4 regions of the Sporosarcina pasadenensis genome follow, and region 4 is predicted to be linked to each of the others. Evidence: riboswitches for the same ligand, from Rfam matches in the RefSeq annotation. Region 4 holds a riboswitch; each other region holds the start of a gene.

Region 1 (5,422 bases), on a different contig from region 4:
AGAACAGGAGGATGTTTTTATTTGAAATCGACTCGATATACTCATCGGCTTTTTTCAAATTCGTCTCTGCGTAGCCGAACAGGTCATTTCTGTCCCAGCCATCCGGCAAGAAACGGACGCCGCGCTCCGCATCTTCATCTTGATTGCGCAGCATGTTCACCGCCTGCAATCCGCGACCATAACCGATCGCCAAGTCCCGATCTGTCTTTGTACCGTCATACTGTTCCCAAATATCGGAAAGCATCACACCAACGAGACCCGCTACATAATATGTATAGTCGTCTAAATCCTCTTTCGTTTGAATCAAGAAATTCTTGCCGACCCATTTTGCCATTCCGTCCGCCATTATGCTCGTCGACTCTTTCACTTTGGCGACAATACCTTCCGGGCATACGGCGAGCCAATCTCCGAGGCGCAATGTCACTTCAGGCAAAAGGTTTTCATATGGCTTTAGGAGAGCACGATAAGCGGCAACGTCAAAGAAGTCATTTTCCAGCAGTTTGCTCGTCGACTTCAGCAGATGCTGCTTGCTTTCCGGGTGCAGTTCTTCATGATCCTCTATCTCATCAATCGCACGCATGCATAAATAAGCGGAGCCGACTGTCTTCCGCAAAGTGGGATTCAGCATTTTAATCGGTATATAAAAGGTTCTGCTCGTCAGCTTCAATACGTGCATCGCTTCTTTTTGCAATTTCGCTTCGTTCATAATGGGGGTCCTCCTTCATTTCTTGAAGCAGTTCTTATGAATATCATACACTATTACATGAAGCACTTGCCATCCTTACAGTAATGAAATAAATAAAAAAGAGAATCTTTCTCAAATTCCCTATTGACAATAAATTAATGGAAATGGTATCCTCAATAAGTAAGTTATTCTAATTATCAAAAGGAGGTACGGAACATGAAAAACACAATTGCTATCCAACTAAACTTCATATCGAGTCCGTGCCTGACAAATCTCTCTTTCTAATTGTAGACCGAGGAATGGCATGGTATGCCGTTCTTTTATATGAGCACACGCTTATGCAAAAGGCGTGTGCTTTTTTGTGTCTTCATTTGAAGGAAAATTCGGTGTTTTCACGCTTTGCGTGTAACATATAAAAAATTGAAAAGGAGTGTTTCCGATGATGAATGTAGGGCAACAACGGAAAGTATTGAAGGTGGAGTCTCTGGAAAGTGGGTAGCGAAGCAGCCCGCAGTTGAGTTGATTCAAATAAAAAACAAAGGAGGAAAAGCAAAATGATTATTCAATATGCAAAACATGAACGAACTAAACAAAAAACTACGAAAAAATTGACGGAGTGGGAATCTCCAAAATGGATAGATATCATAAATGGCGGCACAACAGGTGAACGCCGATTGTAATCTTGTTTTAGGTTCCTCTCCAAGAGGAGAATAATAATTATGCATTTCATTGATAGAGAAGTAGTTCAACGACAAGTGGAAGATATGCGACAGGAAGTCGAACAGTATCGACTCGAGCAGAGAGCGCTCAAGCGGAAACGGAAAGAGCGGAAAACCGTTCCTTTCTGGATGATTTTCTTCAGCTTCTTCAATTAATAAATGGAACGTCCCCTGAGGCAAATGGGGGACGTTCTTTTCGTTTGAGCATATTTTTTAAAAAGATATCTTGAATGTGAGATAATCGATGAGTCTACATTAGGAGATGCATACCTTCCAATAGTGAGGTCATGCTAAGCAGAAAAACGAAAAGGAGTCCTCCATCATGACAATTTCAGTAAAAGCGATTATCGGCAGTACAAGCTCCACTTCATACAACTTGAAAGTGGTTGAGTATTTAAGGAAGAAATATGCGGGTCAACTCGATATTACACCTGTTTTCATTAATGATGTCGATATATTTTCCGTTGATATAGAAAGCAACCAGCCAGAAAACGTGAAGGATTTCTTGGATAATGTGAGAGATTCGGATGCGGTCCTTTTTGCAGTTCCGGAATACAACTTCTCCATTCCAGGGGCAATGAAAAATGCTGTCGACTGGCTTTCTAGAAGCAATTTCGCAATTAAAGACAAGCCTGCATTCATGATCGGCGCTTCAATGGGCGTGTTGGGAAGTGTCCGCGCGCAAATCCACTTGCGTGAAATCTTGACGAACCCGATGCTCTCTCCAGCACTATTGCCGAATAATGAAGTGTACATCGGTTCCATCCATGAAAAGATGGATGAAGCGGGACAATTGACAGACCAAGCGACAATCGACTTCTTAGATAACGTCGTCAACAACTTCATCGCGTTCTATTCGCAAAGAAAAGCTTTGGCTGAAATCAATTCCTAATAAATAAGGCCGTCTCATTCACCGAGACGGCCTTTCTTTATTGCTGACTCACAGCTGTCGTCTCCGCGGCAATGGCGAGGGCTTGCTTAAGATCGTCGATCAAGTCCTCAGCTTCCTCCAATCCGACAGAGAGGCGCAATAGACGCCTATCGACACCGCGCTCTTCCCGCACCTCCTCGGGAATTTCCGAATGGGTTTGCGTCGTCGGATATGTAATTAAGCTTTCGACTCCACCGAGACTTTCGGCAAATGTGATGAGCCGTAAGTTTTGCAAAAGCGGATCGACCCATTCGCTTTCCCGCACCCTGAATGAAATCATGCCGCCTTTTCCGGCATAGAGTACGTCATCGACGAGCGGTTCGCTTTCCAAATAGGAGACGAGTTCCTTTGCGTTGGCGTCATGCTGTTTCATTCGGACATGCAATGTCTTCAACCCGCGGATGACGAGCCAAGAATCGAACGGCGAAAGCGTTGCACCGATCGCATTATGGTTCTCTCCTAAACGGTTGCACAATTCTTCTCCTTTTGCGACGACGAGCCCTGCAAGCACGTCATTATGGCCACCGATATATTTCGTCGCGCTATGGATGACGATGTCCGCCCCGAGCTCGATCGGGCGTTGGTAATACGGAGTCAAAAACGTATTATCGACGATGACGAGCAAGTCGTGTTTTTTTGCGAGCTCCACATACTTTTCAATGTCGATTTCCAGCATGAGCGGGTTTGTCGGTGTTTCGATGAAAATAGCTTTCGTTTTTCCAGTAATGAGCTTTTCTACTTCCTCGACGTTTTCAAAAGACGTATACGAGGTCCGGATGTTATACAGATTGGCGTATTGGTCAAACAAACGGAACGTCCCGCCGTACAGGTCGTCGGGAGCGATCAGTTCATCCCCCGATTTGAACAGGGACATGACGAGCTGGATCGCCGCCATGCCCGAACTACACGCGTAACCGCGGTCGCCGTTTTCTAAATTTGCGATGCCTTCCTCAAGAACCGTCCGGGTCGGGTTTTTCGTTCGTATATAGTCATATCCCGTGGAAAGTCCTAATCCATCATGCTTGTAGGCGGTCGAAAAATGAAGGGGAGGGTTGACCGCCCCAGTTCTCGGATCGCTCTGATTTCCTAGTTGCACCAATTTCGTGTTAATGCTTTGCTTTGTCAAGTTGCCCATCTCCTTTGTCTATTAAAAAAGAGGCCTCTTCAATTAAGAAGAGGGCCTCCAACATCGTTGAAATCAATCTTCTTATCTTCGAGACGTTCCACGCCTTTTGGAATTAGCACCATACCAATATCGGGCTGGTTGCTGAGACTTCATCGGGCCAATCCCTCCGTCTCTCTTGATAAGAATCAAAATATGCAATTGTTAGAAAAATGATTTATTTAAAGTTATCATGTTCCTTGTTAGATTGCAAGCCTCTCCGGAGGAAAAATTTCTGGGGACTTTTGCTATAATGTAGGCATGTTGAAAGACGAGGAGGATTCCATTGGCTTGGCTTTATGTTTTATTGGCGGCGATCGTTGAGATATTCTGGGTGATTGGACTTCGGTACTCCGATACGGCACTCGAATGGACGTGGACCGTCGTTGCCATTATCATCAGTTTCTATGCAATTATTAAAGCTTGCGAGACGCTTCCGTCCGGGACGGTATATGCAGTGTTCACCGGCTCGGGTGCGGCGGCGATTGTCCTTATAGACTTCCTGTTCTTCCATGCGGAGTTTTCCATCGCAAAGGTGATCTTCATCGCGATTATCATCATCGGGGTCATTGGGATTAAAATGACGACGGTCGAATCCGGTGAAGCAGCGGAAGGGGGCGATTGAGATGGCTTGGGTATATTTAGTCATCGCCAGCTTAGGTGAGATTTTCGGTGTCATGGCCATTAATCTTTATTTGCAGAAAAGGTCGTGGCCCCGTCTGTTGCTAATTATTGTGACATTTTCGGTCGGTTTTTGGTTTTTGTCACTTGCGATGCGCGATATTCCGATGGGGACGGCGTATGCGATATGGACGGGACTCGGTGCCGCGGGTGCGGTGCTGATGGGCATTATGTTTTTCAAGGAAGCGGCCGGATGGAAACGGATGTTTTTCCTCTGTTTGATTATCGGAGGGGCGGTCGGATTGAAGTTATTTGGATGAAGGAGGGAGCGCTGTGGCGAAGCAATATGATTTTACGGAAGGGCCGCTTGCGAAGCAGCTGATCTTCTATTCGGCTCCGATCATTTTAACGAACCTTTTGCAAGTGTCGTATCAATTCATCGACAGCCTATGGGTCGGGAATCTGATTGGTGCGGATGCGCTTGGAGCGGTCGCGATTTCGGGCACAGTCGTTTTCACCGTCCTCTCATTTGTCATCGGCCTGAATAATGCGGCGCTCACAATCCTCTCCCAGCAAAAGGGGAGGGGAAGCGAGACGGGATTGCGCAATTATTTGAACGCTTTCGTCGTTCTACTTGCGATCATGTCCGTCGTCTTAAGCTTTGCAGGTTTCTTTTTAGCAAAGCCGATCTTAGCATTGCTTGGAACTCCTGAGTCGATGATTGACATGGCGACGTCCTATTTGCGTGTCAACTTTTTCGGAATCCTGTTTCTGTTCGGCTACAACTTCATCAACACAGTGTTCCGGTCTGTCGGCGATTCCAAGACACCGATCTATTTCGTGTTGACCGCCGTCCTATTGAATACGGTGCTAGATCCGATTTTCATCGCCGTCTTCGGATGGGGCGTCCAAGGAGCTGCGATAGCGACGATCGTGTCCCAAGGAGTCGCATTTGCGACTGGCGCCATTTATTCCGTCCGAAAGAAATTGGTGCCGTTTTCGAAGCCGCATATCCCGGCGAAGCGGGAAGTGCTTGCTATTTTGAAATTGGGCATACCAGCGGGCTTGCAAATGAGCGTCATTTCAGCTGGCGTCATGGCGATTATGAGTGTCGTAGCTTCTTTCGGCCCGGCAGTCGTTGCAGGATACGGTGCTGCGCAGCGGCTCGATAGCGTGATCATGTTGCCGGCGCAAGCGATTGGAACGGCAGTGAATAGTATGGCTGGGCAAAATATCGGGGCTGGAAAATGGAACCGCGTCCACAAGATTACATTCATCGGCTTTCTTTATAACCTTGGCATCAT
Region 2 (5,422 bases), on a different contig from region 4:
ATTAGTGCCCGGGCAATTGCGGTTCGTTGCGCCATTCCTCCAGACAAATCTTTCGGATAATGAGCATCAAAATCAGACAAACCGACAAGATTCAAATACTCATGTACCGTTGCCTGTTTCTCCTTCTCATCTTTCGCACCGAATAAAATATTCTCTTTTACGGTAAGCCAAGGCATTAGTCTCGGTTCTTGAAAGATCATCCCAATTGGCTGTTCCCCCTCACCCAGAAATTCGATTTCCCCCTCATAGTTTTGATCGAGTCCGGACAAAACGCGTAATAATGTACTTTTTCCGCATCCACTCGTTCCTAAGATCCCAACAGTCTCCCCTTCCTTAATGGAAAATGAAATATCTTTGAATCCTGCAAGTCCGTTATTGAACGTCCTTGATGCATGTTCCACCTTCAGCATCGTCATCCCTCCATCATAGTTGGTTTTGTAGATTGTCTTGCCACTTCAATGCACGTGCTTCCAATGACTTCAACAACGAATCGGTTGCTTTCCCTAACAATGCAAATAAAATAATGCTTGCGATAATAAGCTCGGGCGAATACGTATTCTGACCAACGACTAGCAAATACCCAAGCCCTTGACTTGCTCCCATTAGCTCCGCAGCTACGACGAACATCCAGCCTAATCCGACACCACTACGTAGACCGACGAGAAACGAAGGAAGTGAAGCGGGCAAGATGATACGACGAACAATTTGCAACGGAGTAAAATGATAGATCTTACCGACTTCAATTAACTTACGGTCTACACCTTGAATACCTGAGACGATGTTCAGATAGATCGGGAAGAACACACCGACAGCGATTAACATCACTTTTGACGACTCTCCAATACCCATCCATAAGATAAACAACGGAACCCAGGCTAGAGATGGAATTGAGCGAAACGCTTGAATTAATGGATCCATCAACTGCTCAAACCATTTAAAATAACCGACGATGGATCCCAATATAACCGCGGCAATTGTTCCTGCTAGAAATCCGATCATAACCCGAAAGAACGTAATTCCCACATGTCCCCAAAGTGTCCCTTCTTGGGCTAACTCAATAATTTTTTGCAAAATAGTTGTCGGAGCCGGAAAGACATAGGCATCGAGCCAATTGAAACGGACAGCCGCTTCCCAAACGACTAATAGAATGAATGGAATGATCAAGCCAAGAGCTAAACCTCTCACCTTATTTTCAAAGTTAATTTTGACCGATCTTTTTGCTTTTACTTTAAACAATTCTTTTTCGTCAATATTGACCGTCATGTCTATTCCCCCTATTTCATTCGATAACTTTTTTTGCAAATTGATCAGTAATCAATTCTCCTACAATCGTTCGGATATCCACATTCCCTTTAATTACATTTTCTGATTGCAACACTTCACCCGCTGCAGTCAGTTCATCGATTTGTTTCTGTCCAGGGATTGGATCCGAGAAGTCATTACGCTCTAAACTCTTTTTCGCTACTTCCAATTGCATCTCAGCTTCTTTTGCAAGTATGTCGGCTGCCTCATCCGGATTTTCCAAAACCCACTTCCGTGCTTTCTCATACACTTCAATCACTGTTTCAACTACTTCAGGATGTTGTTCAGCAAATTCAGATCTGACATTCAGTGTTCCGTACGTATTTTTTTCATGATCACGTAAAAATAACTTTGCACCAGAATCGACTTCAACTTTTGCCATATGTGGATCTAACCCTGCCCACGCTTCTACTTGACCTGTCAAAAGAGCGTTAGCGCCATCTGAGTGTTGTAAATTTACAATTTCCAAGTCTTTGGACGACAACCCAACTTCTTGTAACGAGCGGAGAAGAAATATATATGGATCCGTCCCTAGCGTTGCAGCCACTTTCTTACCTTTCAATTGTTCTACTGATGTGATGTCCGAATCGCCTGTGGCAACAAGCGCAGTCCATTCCGGCTTCGAATAAATATAGACCGATTCAATGGGTGAACCATTCGACTTGGCGATTAATGCTGCAGCCCCAGCTGTCGAACCGAAGTCGACACTTTTTGAATTTAGAAATTCAAGTGCTTTATTGCTTCCGTGGCTGAGTACCCACTCCACTTCAATCCCTTGTTCCACAAACGCCTCCTCTGCCCAACCAAATTCCTTCAACGCTAGGCTAGTTGGCGAGTAATATGCATAATCCAACACAACTTTTTTCAACTCCACCTTTTCCTTGCCTTCACTGGATGAGCAAGCTGACATCAGAATCGTTATACTGATAACCGTTAATATTAATGCAATCCATTTTTTCATGTTCATTTCCTCCTAAACTCATTTTTATATGGAAAATCAATTTAACCCAATCATTAACTGTTCCTATTGGCATAGTCGGATTTATCTATGCACAAATCCGGTTTTAACTTAATGATTATAAAAAACCCTCTTCAATAAGAAGAGGGCTGCAAAATTCCTCCTCTTATCTTCCAGGCTAAAAACACCTGTAGGATGTAGCACCTTTTCAGATCAATTCATCTGTTGGTTGCCGGGCTTCATCGGGCCTATTCCCTCCGCCACTCTTAATAAGAGATGTATGTAATTGTCAAAATCATTTTCAAAATCTAACTGATTGAAAATTAGTATAAACAGATAAAAATAAATTGTCAACTCATATTTTCATTATTTTAAAATATAGTGCATGCTAATTCAGTTTCATTGACTGCTACGACAGGGATTACACAGTATATTATATTTATTTATTTTTATTCATAATTACTTATAAATTTTCGATGGAACATAAAAAGGGAATCCCGAGGATTCCCTTTTTTACTACTGATCTTAAAGACTGTTTAATTGTATAGCTGATTTAAATAAGACATCTACGGCTGCAAGCATCGTTTCTTCATTGATGTCAAATTGTTCATTATGGTGTCCGGCAGGAAGGTCTGTGCCAAAAATACAATATGTTGCGAGTCCACCATTTTGTTTCACTCGTTCCATGAAATAAGTTGCATCTTCGGAACCAGCCGCGTCATTTGATTCCAAAGCTGTTTCTTTTAACATGGCTGACTCTTCTGCACATCCCTGGAGAATCACTGCCAACTCTTTCGATCCTTGACTACTAAGTGCTTCACCGACTGTATCAATTTGATAATCGACTTGATACATTTGTGCTGCACCTTTAATAATCGCTTCTAACTGACTTTTTATAAATTGATTCACTTCAGAATTTTCCCCGCGTGTTTCTGCTTTTAGAAACGCATAATCTGCGATTATATTTCTTCCTGAACCAGCATGTAATTCACCGACATTAATTCTTGAAATCCCTTTTGAATTCCTAGAGATTGCGTGAATATTTAATGCCGCATTGGCAGCAGCTAACAATGCATTATTTCCTTCTTCAGGTTGTGCTCCTGCATGGGATGCCTTACCTTTGAAAGTGATATCCAGTTTCGATGTGGCCAAGAAACCGTTATTCGAAGCAACGAAATGTTGATGGGGGACCCCTGTCCCAACATGCGAGGCGATGAAATAGTCTACATCATCTACGATTCCAGCACTCGCCATTGATTTCGCGCCGCGTGTTCCCTCCTCAGCAGGTTGAAAGATCAATTTGATTCTCCCTTTTAAGGCTTCTTTATTGTTAGCAATAACTGTCGCCAAACCTAATCCAATTGCTGTATGGGCATCATGACCGCACGCATGCATTTTATGGGGAAGCTTTGATCTGAATCCCTCTTGCTTAGGGAAATGACTGTCCAACTCCGATTCGTTAATATCAAGGGCATCCATATCAAATCGATAGGCGGTTGTTGGTCCTTCTATACCGGTATCCAGTGTTGCAACTATACCAGTATATCCATCGGAAAAGTTTGCAACATAGCCTTGCTTAGCTCCATTCTTGATTGCCCATTGATAATGTGCATTCGTAGCCTGATCATCCGGTTTCCCCATGCAATGATCTACCGACATTACAGATTTCCCCATTGATAATTCAAACCCTAGTTCATCTAGGATAGACGCTACAATCGAAGCCGTTCGCATTTCAAGAAACCCTGTTTCCGGAAATTGGTGAAAATCCCGTCTCCAAGCAATTACTTTTTTCGATAAATCGGAATTAAGATCTAAGACCATCATGTATCAATCTCCCTTATCGTTTATAAGACATGCATCTGCCTAACTTGCTACATTCATGTTAGCATTTATCTTATAGAAATGGTGTAACTCCCGGTCCGAGTGGTAAATTGAAAGTGTAAAAGATTGCAATTAAAATGATCCAAACACCTAAAAATATAAGTGAATACGGTATCATCAGTGACATCAATGTCCCAATGCCAGCCTTTTTATCGTATTTTTGCATAAACGATAGAATCACGACAAGATATGGATTTAATGGCGTCATGATATTAAAAGATGAGTCAGCTACACGATAACCTAATTGTGTGAACGCAGGATGATATCCTAGCTTCATAAACATCGGTACGAATATCGGTGCTTCCAGTGCCCATTTTGCAGAACCTGAAGTAATAAAAAACTCTAATATTGCAGTTAGAAGTATATAGCCGATTATTAGCCACATTCCTGTAAAATTAATTTCAGTAAGGAATTCCGCCCCATTCACTGCTATCCAAATCCCAATATTTGACCAGTTGAAGTAAGCGATAAATTGGGAGATTGCAAATATTAAAACGATATAACCTGATAAGTCTTTGATCGATTCAGCCATATATTTACTTACGTCTTTTGACGTCTTAATTTTCCCTAATGTTATTCCATACGTAACACCAATCGTTAAGAACCAAAACAGAATAATAGGAACGATACCTGATAAGAATGGCGATGGTATCAATCCACCATCTTCACTTCTCAAAGCACTATTTGGCACATTAATTGCAACGATGAGGATTGCTAAATACACTAATCCGGCAATGACGGCATTTCTAAATGCTTTTCCAGCTCTTGGATTTTCTTCGACATCTACGACTACTGCTTCTCCTTGATATTTACCAAGCCTTGGTTCGATGATTTTTTCTGTTATCAATGCACCAACTACCGTTAATACAAAAACAGAAATGATATTGAAATACCAGTTATCCACTGGTGTAACGACTAATGTTTCATCCATAATTTTAGCAGCTTCAGTAGAAATACCCGCTAAAAGAGCGTCAGTTCCAACAATCAATAGGTTCGCTGTAAACCCTGCACCTGCAGAAGCAAATCCAGCCACTAAACCTGCAATCGGATTACGCCCCATTTTGTAGAAGACCATTGCGGCCAATGGGGGAATTAAAATCATCGCTGCATCTGACGCCAAGTTACCCATGATTCCCACAAAAACAACTGCATACGTTACTAATGCACGAGGGGCCTTTAGAATCGTTTTACGAATCGCATAATCCAACAACCCTACTTTTTCAGCTAGTCCAACACCGAGCATCATAGCTAATACTAAGCCTAATGGAGCGAATCCAGTGA
Region 3 (5,422 bases), on a different contig from region 4:
ATCGATTTCGGGATTCCCCAATATTTCCTGAATGTCATCTGTAAATTTTGCGCCTGTAATCGGCATACGTTCTTTTGCCTTGTCTTTTACAAGGATGGATACGACATCAACGGCGAAACCAGTGCTCCTTTTAATCTCTTCCCGCTTTTCCTGCAGGATTCTGTAAACACCTTCACCGACCGTACCGAAACCGAGTATGGCCACTTTAATTGACGGCATGAAACCACCCTCTCTATTTCTAAAGCGGAGGGCGCCTGCCTAGATGCGACAGGCATAAGGCGAAGATGCGCTTTGTTACCGCTGCTCGTAACGCTACGCTTTTACTCGCAAAAGCCGTTCTTCGTTACGACTTTAGCTTCGACTTATGACCCAAGCGTCTGGCGCCCGCAGCTAGATGTTAGTAATGATGTCCCTTAGCGGACTGCTACCGGCGCGGCTTTTTCGATCGCCTGCTGCAAGTCTGCAATGATATCTTCCGTAGACTCAAGTCCGACAGACAGACGGATCAATTCTTCCGGCGTCCCCGTCTTTTTCAAGTCTTCCGCAGACAATTGCTGATGTGTTGTTGATGCAGGATGGATGATTAGAGATTTAGCATCCCCCACATTTGCCACATGTGACCATAGCGTAATATTATCGATCACTTTGCGCCCTGCTTCACGTCCGCCTTTAATGCCAAAGACGATGATGGAGCCGAAGCCGTTTTTCAAATATTTCTTAGCATTTTCATATGTCGGATGATCTTCCAGTCCTGTGTAAGTAACCCATTCAACAGACGGATGAGCCTGTAGGAATTCAGCGACTTTCACGGCATTTTCGTTATGGCGTGTCACACGCAAATGAAGCGTCTCCAGCCCTTGTAGGAAGTTGAAAGCACTGTCCGGATCTAGGCAAGGCCCGAAGTCACGCAGCAATTGGACGCGGAGCTTCGTAGCGAATGCCGCTGCCGCAGTGTCAACGCCGTAGCGTAGGCCGTGGTACGTTTCGTCCGGCTCTGTAAAGCCTGGGAACTTGCCGCGCGTCCAGTCAAATTTCCCTGCGTCGACGACGACACCTCCAATTGTCGTTCCGTGGCCGCCAATCCATTTCGTTGCGGAATGAATGACGACGTCTGCTCCAAACTCGATTGGATTCGATCCGTATGGGGATGCGAATGTGTTATCGATGAGGAACGGAATTTCATTCTCATGAGCGATATTTGCGACTGCTTCGATATCGAGCACTTGTAAGCTCGGGTTCCCAATCGTTTCTGCGAAGATCGCTTTCGTTTTGTCCGTAATTGCCGCGCGGAAGTTTTCTGGGTCTTCTGCATCGACAAATTTCACATTGATGCCGTAGCGAGGAAGCGTGACGGCGAATAGATTATACGTACCGCCGTATAGATTGCCGGCAGCGACGATTTCGTCCCCTGCTCCCGCAATGTTCAAAATGGAGAAAGCAATAGCGGCCATCCCGGAAGAAAGAGCGACTGCAGCTGTTCCACCTTCTAGTAGTGCAACCCTTTCTTCAAAAACTGCAACGGTCGGATTTGTGATTCGTGTGTAAATATTGCCTGCTTCTTGCAAGCCGAATAAGTTTTGGGCATGTTCAGTGTCGCGGAAAACGAATGCGGTAGTACGGTGGATCGGTACAGCACGAGAACCTGTAATAGGATCCGGCTTTTGACCTCCGTGTAAGAGAAGAGTTTCTGGTTGAAGTTGTTTGTTTGTCATTTTTATTACCTCCAGTGGATTTTTTAAGATGAAAAGGCAATGCGGAGGCGTTGGGGGTTTTTGGAATAAAAAAATAACCCCTTTCGCTAAGAGAAGGGTTACGCTTTCGCTTATTCCTCCTCTTATCTTTCAGACCGTTTGCACGAATCTGTAGGAAGTAGCACCTTTGCAAGTTCGTCACTTGCCGGTTGCCGGGCATCGCAGGGCCTAGTCCCTCCGCCGCTCTTGATAAGAGTTTGGGTATTCAGTTTTTCATCTTGTTGAACAGTATAGGAGACTATTTTTTAAAAGTCAAGGGGTGAATTTATTTTTTTCTGAAACTTGCGCTTTATCTGAGGTGTTATAATGGTTTTAGAAGTCGGACTGAGCGCGGGTGCAGCCTCTTTGAGCGCGTGAGGGACTTCTTTGAGCGCGGGTGCAGCCTCTTTGAGCGCGTGAGGGACTTCTTTGAGCGTGGATGCAGCCTTTTTGAGCGCGTGAGGGACTTCTTTGAGCGTGGATGAGCGCGTGAGGGACTTCTTTGAGCGTGGATGCAGCCTTATTGAGCGCGTGAGGGACTTCTTTGAGCGCGGGTGCAGCCTCTTTGAGCGCGGGACCGGCTTCTTTGAACGCGCAACCACTCGCTTTGGACGCGATTCAACCAACATTGGACGCTGGTTCATATGAATATATTAATTTTGGGGGATCCTTATGACGTTATGGATTTTAGTTACCATAGTTTGTGGATATTTAGTCGGCTGTCTGCACGGATCGACAGTCGCGCATTGGATATCAGGGGTTAATTTGAAAGAGACTGGCGTAAAAAACGCCGGAGCATCAAACGCAATGATCGTTCTTGGGAAACGGTATGGCGCACTTGTTGCATTAATTGATATCGGCAAAGGCGTTTTCGCGGTCATTGCCGTCAGATTGCTTGCCGAACATTTCGGACTGCAAACGGAATACATCAATTTATTACTTTTCACTATTGGAGCTGCCGTTATTTTCGGTCATAATTTTCCGTTCCATATGAACTTCAATGGTGGAAAGGGAACTGCAACTGTAATCGGGGTGCTCTTTGCAATTGATTGGCGATTTGGACTTGCCGGGTTCATCCTCTTCATTCTTGTGGCCCTCATATCGGACATTCTAGTCTTTGGTGTTATCATGTTGTACATCACTCTATTGGTTATGGCCGTTTGGCTTGAGGGACATTGGCCAATATTAATTGCCATTATACTTTTCTTCATGTCGATCTGGAAGCATATTGAAAATTTCAAGCGGATTCTCAAAGGGACGGAGCCTCGTATTCGCGCATCATTCAAGAAAAAACAGAAGCACTCAGCGTGAGGCTTCTGTTTTTTTATATTCAAATCAAAAGTCCAACCAAATCTTCACGGCCGTTCCTAAGATTAATACCGCTAATATGCCTTGCAACACTTTTGTATTCATCTTCTGCCCCGCTTTTGCCCCTAATGGAGCGGCAAGGATGCTCGCTACGATCATGACAGCAGCCGGACCATAGAGCACCTGATCTGTAACAATTTTCCCTATGGTCGATCCGATCGATGAGATGAATGTGATGGCAAGTGAAGTTGCAATCGTCATACGTGTCGGGATTTTCAAGACGACGAGCATGATTGGAACTAAGATGAAGGCTCCTGCAGCTCCGACAATACCAGCAGCAATCCCTACGATGAAAGCTAACACAGCCGCAAGCCATTTATTGAAGCTCACCTGATCGGCAGGGATATCATCCAATCCTTTTTTCGGAATGAACATCATGATAGCCGCAATCGTTGCCAAAATCCCGTACACAAGGTTGATAGACCCTTCTGAAATCATATTGGAGCCATAGCCCCCGATAAAGCTACCAAGCAAAATGGCGCTGCCCATATAAATGATCAACGTCTTATTGAGATATCCGCCTTTCCGATACACCCAGACCCCGGAAATTGTTGCGAATAGCACTTGGATCGCACTGATTCCAGAAACTTCGTGTGCGGAAAATGCGGCAATTCCGAGCAATGGCGGAATGTATAATAACATCGGATATTTGATGATTGATCCGCCGATTCCAACCATACCTGAAACGAAGGACCCCACAAATCCGATGAGGAAAATTGTAATAAGAAATGCCAAATCCATAAAACACCTACCTCCTTAATCAGGAAAAGGGTATCCACACAGATACCCCCCCTACAATCAGCCTTTCTTAATCCAGAACGTGAAGACACCTGCATCTTCTTTTTGGTCGACCATTTCGTGGCCGCCGGATTTTGCCCATGCTGTCAAGTCAGCCACTGAGCCTTTGTCAGTCGTTTGGATTTCAAGGATTTCACCTGTTTCCATTTCTTTCATTGTCTTCCTTGCACGTACAACCGGCATTGGGCATGCCAACCCTTTTGCGTCCAATACTTTTGATACATTCATTTATAAATCGCTCCTTTATATTGTTGTATGATTACCGGACCGCACAGCGGTTTGGTCCGATTTCCATTTCACGTTGCGTTTCCTCGTCAGGCGTGATTTTCCCCATGTTCGTTTGTCGGATTTCTTGATATGCGTTCGGTTGAGGAGGCAGATTTCCTGTCACCAATTGACGGAATTCCTGTTCATCCTCGATGTTCAAACCGTGATTGTTCGCAAAAAGCACTCCTAACTTCTCGGAAACGCTTCCGTCTTCATTCAATTCCTCGATGATCATGAAGTGTGCTGGAAGAACGAGTAGATCTTCCGCCAACTCGCGATAGCGGCTATACAATGTTTCCCGCAGATCACCAACCCAATCTTCAGCCAAACCCGCAAGGTCTGGGCGCCCGATCGAATCGATGAATAATATGTCTCCAGACAATAAATAAGCATCATCCACAATAAACGATGTGGAGCCGATCGTATGGCCTGGCGAATAAAGCGCCTGAATATCAATTTTCGACGTACCTACTGTTATGACTCGGCCGTCTTCCAACGGTTCGAAATCAAACGTCACTTCTGTTGCATCTTTTGGCGGCAGCCAGTACGTTCCGTTCACAGCTTCGGCGATTTGACGTCCGCCGGAAATATGATCCGCATGCAGATGTGTATCGAGCACATTCGTAATGTTTACGTCCAATTTTTTTGCGAAGTCAAGGAAGACATTCGTCATTCGTGTTGCATCTACAATGGCCGCTTCTCCGTTCGAAACGATCATATAAGAGAGGCACCCTTTTCCGATTCGTACGAATTGATAAATTGCGCCGCCACCTTTCAAGTCACCGACTTTCACCGGCTCCAAATGTTCGCTCCACGCTCTCATACCGCCTTGCAAATAGGAAACTTCGCGTCCAGCCTCGGCTAGCATTTCCGCTACAAAAATCGAAGAGCCTTCCTTCGCACAGACGACAAGAACATCGTTATCTGTCGGGATTTGATCGAGGATGTCTTCGACTCCATCCAATAAATCGAAATAGGGAATATTTAAGTAATGAATATTTTCCCCTTCAATTTTCCAATCCGCGAATGCATCTTCATTCCGAACGTCCAAAATGAAAAAACTCTCTTTATTAATAACCTTTTCTGCGACCTCTGCAGCAGTCATCGGTTTAACTGCACTATCTTCCTTCATGCCCCTGAGGGTATTATTATTTGTAAAAAAACCCTCAGTCGGACCTTCCCAAGCTAACATGCCGCCCGCCATGTTCACCGCTTTGTATCCGTAACTTTCCAAGAACTTCGTCGCCTGTCCACTGCGT
Region 4 (5,422 bases):
TAACAACAATAAAAAGATCCAAGTGCATAATCGCACCTGGATCTTAAATTCTAATTTATTAGGCGATTGGTCCGCCTTTTTTAGTGATTTCTTCCGAAACGTGACCGAACTTTTTGAAGTTCTCACGGAATAGATCTGCCAATTCTTTCGCTTTTGTATCATAAGCTGCTGGATCGCTCCAAGCATTGCGAGGGTTCAACACTTCAGTCGGAACACCGTCAATCGCTCTTGGCATAGCCAGACCGAAAATAGCATTCTGTTCAAACTCAACATCGTTCAATTTGCCGGCAAGTGCTGCGCGGACCATTGTGCGTGTATGTTTCAGTGCCATACGCTGACCTACGCCGTAAACTCCACCAGTCCATCCTGTGTTGACAAGGAAGACCTGTGCATCATGCTCATCGATTTTCTTCCCGAGCATTTCCGCGTAAACCGTTGCAGGTAATGGTAGGAAAGGGGCACCGAAGCAAGTTGAAAAAGTAGCTTCAGGTGAAGTGACGCCACGCTCAGTTCCTGCAAGCTTCGAAGTGAAACCGCTCAGGAAGTGATACATCGCTTGTTCCTTCGTCAATTTTGAAATCGGAGGCAATACGCCGAATGCATCTGCAGTCAAGAAGACGATTGTCTTTGGATGTCCGGCAGCTGAAGGCACTGCAATATTGTCGATATAATGGATTGGATATGCCGCACGCGTATTTTCAGTCAATGAATTATCGTCGTAATCTGGCTTGCGCGTCTTCTCATCTAAAACAACGTTTTCCAAGACCGAACCGAAACGGATTGCTCCGTAAATTTCAGGCTCTTTCTCTTGTGAGAGATTGATCGTTTTCGCGTAGCAGCCACCTTCGATATTGAATACGCCATGATCGGACCAGCCGTGCTCATCATCACCGATCAACTTACGGTCAGCATCTGCTGAAAGCGTCGTTTTACCTGTGCCGGAAAGGCCGAAGAATAGAGCTACGTCCCCATCTTCACCGACGTTTGCCGAGCAGTGCATGGAAAGGATTCCACGTTCAGGCAGCAAGTAGTTCATGACGGAGAAGATCGATTTTTTCATTTCTCCAGCATATTCTGTACCGCCAATCAACACAATGCGCTTCTCAAGTGATACAATGATGAAGGTTTCGGATTTTGTTCCATCCACAGCAGGATCCGCTTTGAACGTCGGAGCTGCAATAACTGTGAATTGCGCTTCATGCGTCTTCAACTCTTCTGCGGTAGGGCGGATGAACAAGTTATGAACGAATAGGTTTTGCCATGCGAATTCATTGATGACTTGGATTGAAAGCTGAGAGTTCTTGTCAGCTCCTGCGAAGCCTTTGAATACGAATAGCTCTTCCTTTGCTTTTAAATGGTTAAGAACTTTATTATATAATGAGTCAAAGATTTCAGGTGAAATCGGGCGGTTCACTTTGCCCCAGTCGATTTTGTCTTTAGAAGAATCTTCTTCGACAATATACTTATCTTCAGGCGAACGGCCAGTATACTTTCCTGTCTCGGCAGTAAGTGCGCCGTCTGCGGAAAGTTTCGCTTCTCCACGGGAAGTCGCTTTTTCAACCAATTCCGCCACTGAAGGCTGTATGTTTACGTTGTTGCCTGAAAGTAACTCGTGTAATCCGTTTTCAATTTTAGCTGAAATCATTTTATTCGTACCGTCCTTTGCATATAATCCCACATTGGTGGGTATCATCACATTTCCTAAATAGTATAACACATTTAGAATAATAATCTATACTAATTAAAAACTCAAGTATATATGTTTAAAAAGGTTTGACAAAGTGCAAACTTTTTCGTAGGATTGTTAATTGAACGGATACTCTTATCCCGAGCTGGCGGAGGGACAGGCCCTATGAAGCCCGGCAACCTGCGTGGACCATTTTGGCCGCGAGAAGGTGCCAAACCTGGAGCAAGGTGGAATGCCTTGGACGATAAGAGTGAAAGGTGCTGCTTTTGAAATTATGCCTTTCCTCATGTATATTTACGTGAGCGAAGGGCTTTTTTATTGATTCTATGAGGCCCTTAATCCTTGTGTATGTTGACGTCGACTCTCTAGGCGCTGAACTTACTGGGACAAACAGAGTACCGTATCAATATTTGCAAGCCGTTAAGGAGGAAACTACAATGACAAATCGCCGATTATTCACTTCGGAATCGGTAACTGAAGGACATCCGGACAAAATGTGCGATCAGATTTCAGACGCCATTTTAGACGCTATTCTAGAGGAAGACCCGAATGCACGCGTAGCCTGTGAAACGACAATTACGACAGGACTCGTTTTAGTTATCGGGGAAATTACAACGACTACGTATGTTGATATCCCGAAAGTGGTACGGGACACAGTGAAGGAAATTGGCTATACGCGCGCGAAGTTCGGTTTCGACTGGGAGACGTCATCTGTGTTGACGTCAATCGACGAACAATCGGCTGATATCGCGGCGAGTGTCGATCAGGCACTGGAAGCACGTGAAGGGACAATGACGGATGAGGAGCTTGAAGCGATCGGGGCGGGAGACCAAGGACTGATGTTCGGTTATGCTTGCAATGAAACACCGGAGCTTATGCCGATGCCGATCAGTTTATCCCATAAGCTGTCACGCAGACTTGCGCAAGTGAGGAAAGAAGATACTCTCGATTACTTGCGTCCGGATGGAAAAACGCAAGTGACTGTGGAATATGATGAAGACAACCGTCCTGTACGGATTGATACGATTGTCATTTCAACACAGCATCATCCTGACATTACGCTCGAACAGATTCAACAAGACATTAAAGATCATGTAATCAACCCAGTTGTCCCAGCGGAATTATTAGATGAAGAAACAAAATACTTCATCAACCCATCAGGCCGTTTTGTCATCGGCGGACCACAAGGGGATGCCGGTTTGACAGGAAGGAAAATCATCGTTGATACTTATGGCGGCTATGCGCGTCATGGCGGCGGCGCATTTTCCGGAAAAGATGCAACGAAAGTGGACCGTTCGGCTTCATACGCGGCGCGCTATGTTGCGAAGAACATCGTAGCTGCAGGCCTAGCGGATCGCTGTGAAGTTCAACTCGCATATGCGATTGGTGTTGCGAAGCCGGTTTCGATTTCCATCGATACATTCGGTACAGGCAAAGTCGAAGAAGAGAAGCTTGTTGAAATTGTACGTGAGCTGTTCGATCTACGCCCAGCAGGCATCATTAAAATGCTTGACCTGCGCCGTCCAATCTATAAGCAGACTGCGGCATATGGCCATTTCGGACGCACTGACGTGGAACTCCCTTGGGAGCAGACGGACAAAGCGGAAGAATTGATCGCCAAAGCAGGACTGACTGTTTAATAATGTAAAATCGAGGAAGCAGTGGAGAAATCCATGCTTCCTTTTTTACTTTTTTGAGTGGAACGAGAACTTTATGGGCTTTAAAGCGTTTATACTAATTATACAAAAAGAGGGGATAGCGTTCTTGTATCGCTATTAGAGGTTTAGTGATACTCGGGATCATCGGTGCTGCCCATTTGGACAGCACCCGCGCCGAACAGATTTTTACTTCTGCAAATCCTTATAAATCCGGCCTTTTTCAACATAGCTGTTCAAAACTCGTTCCATATCCGCTCGGTCATCGTCATTCAATTCACGGACGACTTTTGCAGGCGAGCCGAGAGCAAGGCAGCCAGGCGGTATTTTCTTACCGGGAGGAACGAGGCTTCCGGCCCCGATGAATGCACCCTCGCCGATTTCCGCGCCATCTAAAATGATAGCCCCCATTCCGATGAGTGCGCCTTTTCGGATAACACAACTATGTAGAAGAGCTTTGTGGCCGACTGTCACATCGTCCTCAATCAATAACGTCTTGCCTGGACTTTGGTGAAGACAGCTCAAGTCTTGGATGCTGACACGTTCACCGATAATTGTCGGTGCTACATCGCCCCTGATGACCGAACTGAACCAAATCGAACTGTCTGCCCCAATCGTTACATCACCTGTAATCGTCGCATAATCCGCGACATAGACGGATGGGTGAATTTTTGGCGTTTTTCCGTTGTATGAATAAATCATGAACGTCTCCTCTTTTCTAAAAATCATGTATAATTTATCGTAACATAAAACTTTCATTTACATAAAGGGGGGTGAGTGCCATGTGGAAATGGGAAGCGGAAGGACAGCCGAAAGCGGTAATAGCGATTGTCCATAATGCATACGAACATCACAGGAGGTATGCGTGGCTCATCCAAAAGCTTCGAAACGGAGGTTTCCATGTCGTCACGACCGATTTGCCAGGGCATGGTTCTGAAAGCGGGAGAAAGATCCATGATGAACCGTTCGAGTCGTATGTAGACCATGTGAAAAAAATGATTGATATTGCGTTGCATGATAATTTGCCGTTATTCGTACTAGGACACGGGCTTGGCGCGACGATTGTCATGCATATATTGCAACGTGAGAAACTGGAATGTGCAGGCTTCATTTTCAGCTCCCCTTGGCTCTCCATGAAACACCAGCCATCCAAGTTTTCAGGAGTGCTGACAAAGCTGTCGAGTTCCATGAAATTGAACCATGACATTACAATTGAATTACTGACGCGGAACACCGATATGTATATAGAATTTCAGAACGATCGGGACTATAGCTCCGTAGTCGTCACATCTTGGTATCGTGAAATGCATTCAATGATGAAAGCGATCATGTACCATGAAGAAAGTGTTTTCGATACACCTATCCTGCTCCATACAGGTGGAGAAGATAAAATTACGGATATTTCCTATGCGAAAAGATGGTTGTTGAAACAACAACTTTCCGAATTTCATTATAAGGAATGGAAAAGGCTGTACCACGATCTTTATCAAGAGCCTGAGAGAGAGGAAGTCTATTTGTACATTGAATCATTCATGAACAATGTGCTTCGCTCGCTCGGCTATATTGTTTGATTCAAAGACCAAAAGGGGGAGTGGTTAGTATGACGGTGATCGGGTTTGTCAGGCACGGTGTTACTGCGTGGAACAAGGAAGGGAGAGCTCAAGGCAGTTCCGATATTCCTTTGGATGATGAGGGAATTGAGATGGCGAAGCGCATAGCTGACAGATTGTCCACGGAGCAGTGGGATGTCATTTATACGAGCGATTTAAAAAGAGCAAAGAACACTGCGGAATTCATAGCTGAAAAGTTGCCGGGTGTTGAACTTGTGGAGGATGCGCGATTGCGCGAGGTTGGCGGCGGGATGGTTGAAGGTACTACTGAGGCGGAGCGCATCGAGAAGTGGGGGAAAGATTGGAGACAGCTAGACATGGGGTTTGAACCGCATGAGTCCATCGTCTCCCGCGGAATGGCATCTCTAGCCGAAATCAGAAACAAGCATGCCGGCAAAAGGGTGTTGGTCGTCAGCCATGGCAGCTTCATTAAGCGGATGCTGAACGAACTTGTAACAGATACCGTTTAT

Evidence for each region. A riboswitch is a leader RNA that binds a small molecule or an ion and turns the genes downstream of it on or off. The one in region 4 is predicted to bind S-adenosylmethionine.
Region 1: it holds a riboswitch for S-adenosylmethionine, as region 4 does, so the genes downstream of both, AB1K89_RS12735 (methionine biosynthesis PLP-dependent protein) here and metK (methionine adenosyltransferase) in region 4, are expected to answer to the same signal.
Region 2: it holds a riboswitch for S-adenosylmethionine, as region 4 does, so the genes downstream of both, AB1K89_RS11760 (aliphatic sulfonate ABC transporter substrate-binding protein) here and metK (methionine adenosyltransferase) in region 4, are expected to answer to the same signal.
Region 3: it holds a riboswitch for S-adenosylmethionine, as region 4 does, so the genes downstream of both, AB1K89_RS13555 (O-acetylhomoserine aminocarboxypropyltransferase/cysteine synthase family protein) here and metK (methionine adenosyltransferase) in region 4, are expected to answer to the same signal.

What each region holds. Positions count from the first base shown of each region.
Region 1 covers NZ_JBFEGM010000008.1:176,931-182,352, forward strand. Annotated here, with positions in the region: gene AB1K89_RS12715 (squalene/phytoene synthase family protein) at 1-709, opposite strand, end outside; gene AB1K89_RS12720 (hypothetical protein) at 1,240-1,365, shown strand; gene AB1K89_RS12725 (hypothetical protein) at 1,405-1,560, shown strand; gene AB1K89_RS12730 (NADPH-dependent FMN reductase) at 1,727-2,296, shown strand; gene AB1K89_RS12735 (methionine biosynthesis PLP-dependent protein) at 2,334-3,470, opposite strand; SAM riboswitch class I at 3,540-3,646, opposite strand; gene AB1K89_RS12740 (DMT family transporter) at 3,784-4,122, shown strand; gene AB1K89_RS12745 (DMT family transporter) at 4,124-4,438, shown strand; gene AB1K89_RS12750 (MATE family efflux transporter) at 4,452-5,422, shown strand, end outside.
Region 2 covers NZ_JBFEGM010000007.1:206,389-211,810, forward strand. Annotated here, with positions in the region: gene AB1K89_RS11750 (ABC transporter ATP-binding protein) at 1-410, opposite strand, end outside; gene AB1K89_RS11755 (ABC transporter permease) at 424-1,263, opposite strand; gene AB1K89_RS11760 (aliphatic sulfonate ABC transporter substrate-binding protein) at 1,280-2,263, opposite strand; SAM riboswitch class I at 2,424-2,536, opposite strand; gene AB1K89_RS11765 (amidohydrolase) at 2,786-4,084, opposite strand; gene AB1K89_RS11770 (AbgT family transporter) at 4,155-5,422, opposite strand, start outside.
Region 3 covers NZ_JBFEGM010000009.1:145,811-151,232, forward strand. Annotated here, with positions in the region: gene AB1K89_RS13550 (homoserine dehydrogenase) at 1-219, opposite strand, end outside; gene AB1K89_RS13555 (O-acetylhomoserine aminocarboxypropyltransferase/cysteine synthase family protein) at 414-1,712, opposite strand; SAM riboswitch class I at 1,832-1,947, opposite strand; gene AB1K89_RS13560 (hypothetical protein) at 2,275-2,406, shown strand; gene AB1K89_RS13565 (glycerol-3-phosphate acyltransferase) at 2,403-3,041, shown strand; gene AB1K89_RS13570 (sulfite exporter TauE/SafE family protein) at 3,066-3,839, opposite strand; gene AB1K89_RS13575 (sulfurtransferase TusA family protein) at 3,897-4,124, opposite strand; gene AB1K89_RS13580 (MBL fold metallo-hydrolase) at 4,156-5,295, opposite strand; partial or broken gene AB1K89_RS13585 (rhodanese-like domain-containing protein) at 5,353-5,422, opposite strand, start outside.
Region 4 covers NZ_JBFEGM010000018.1:15,895-21,316, forward strand. Annotated here, with positions in the region: gene pckA (phosphoenolpyruvate carboxykinase (ATP)) at 59-1,645, opposite strand; SAM riboswitch class I at 1,820-1,938, shown strand; gene metK (methionine adenosyltransferase) at 2,125-3,327, shown strand; gene AB1K89_RS17050 (gamma carbonic anhydrase) at 3,532-4,044, opposite strand; gene AB1K89_RS17055 (alpha/beta hydrolase) at 4,125-4,913, shown strand; gene AB1K89_RS17060 (histidine phosphatase family protein) at 4,943-5,422, shown strand, end outside.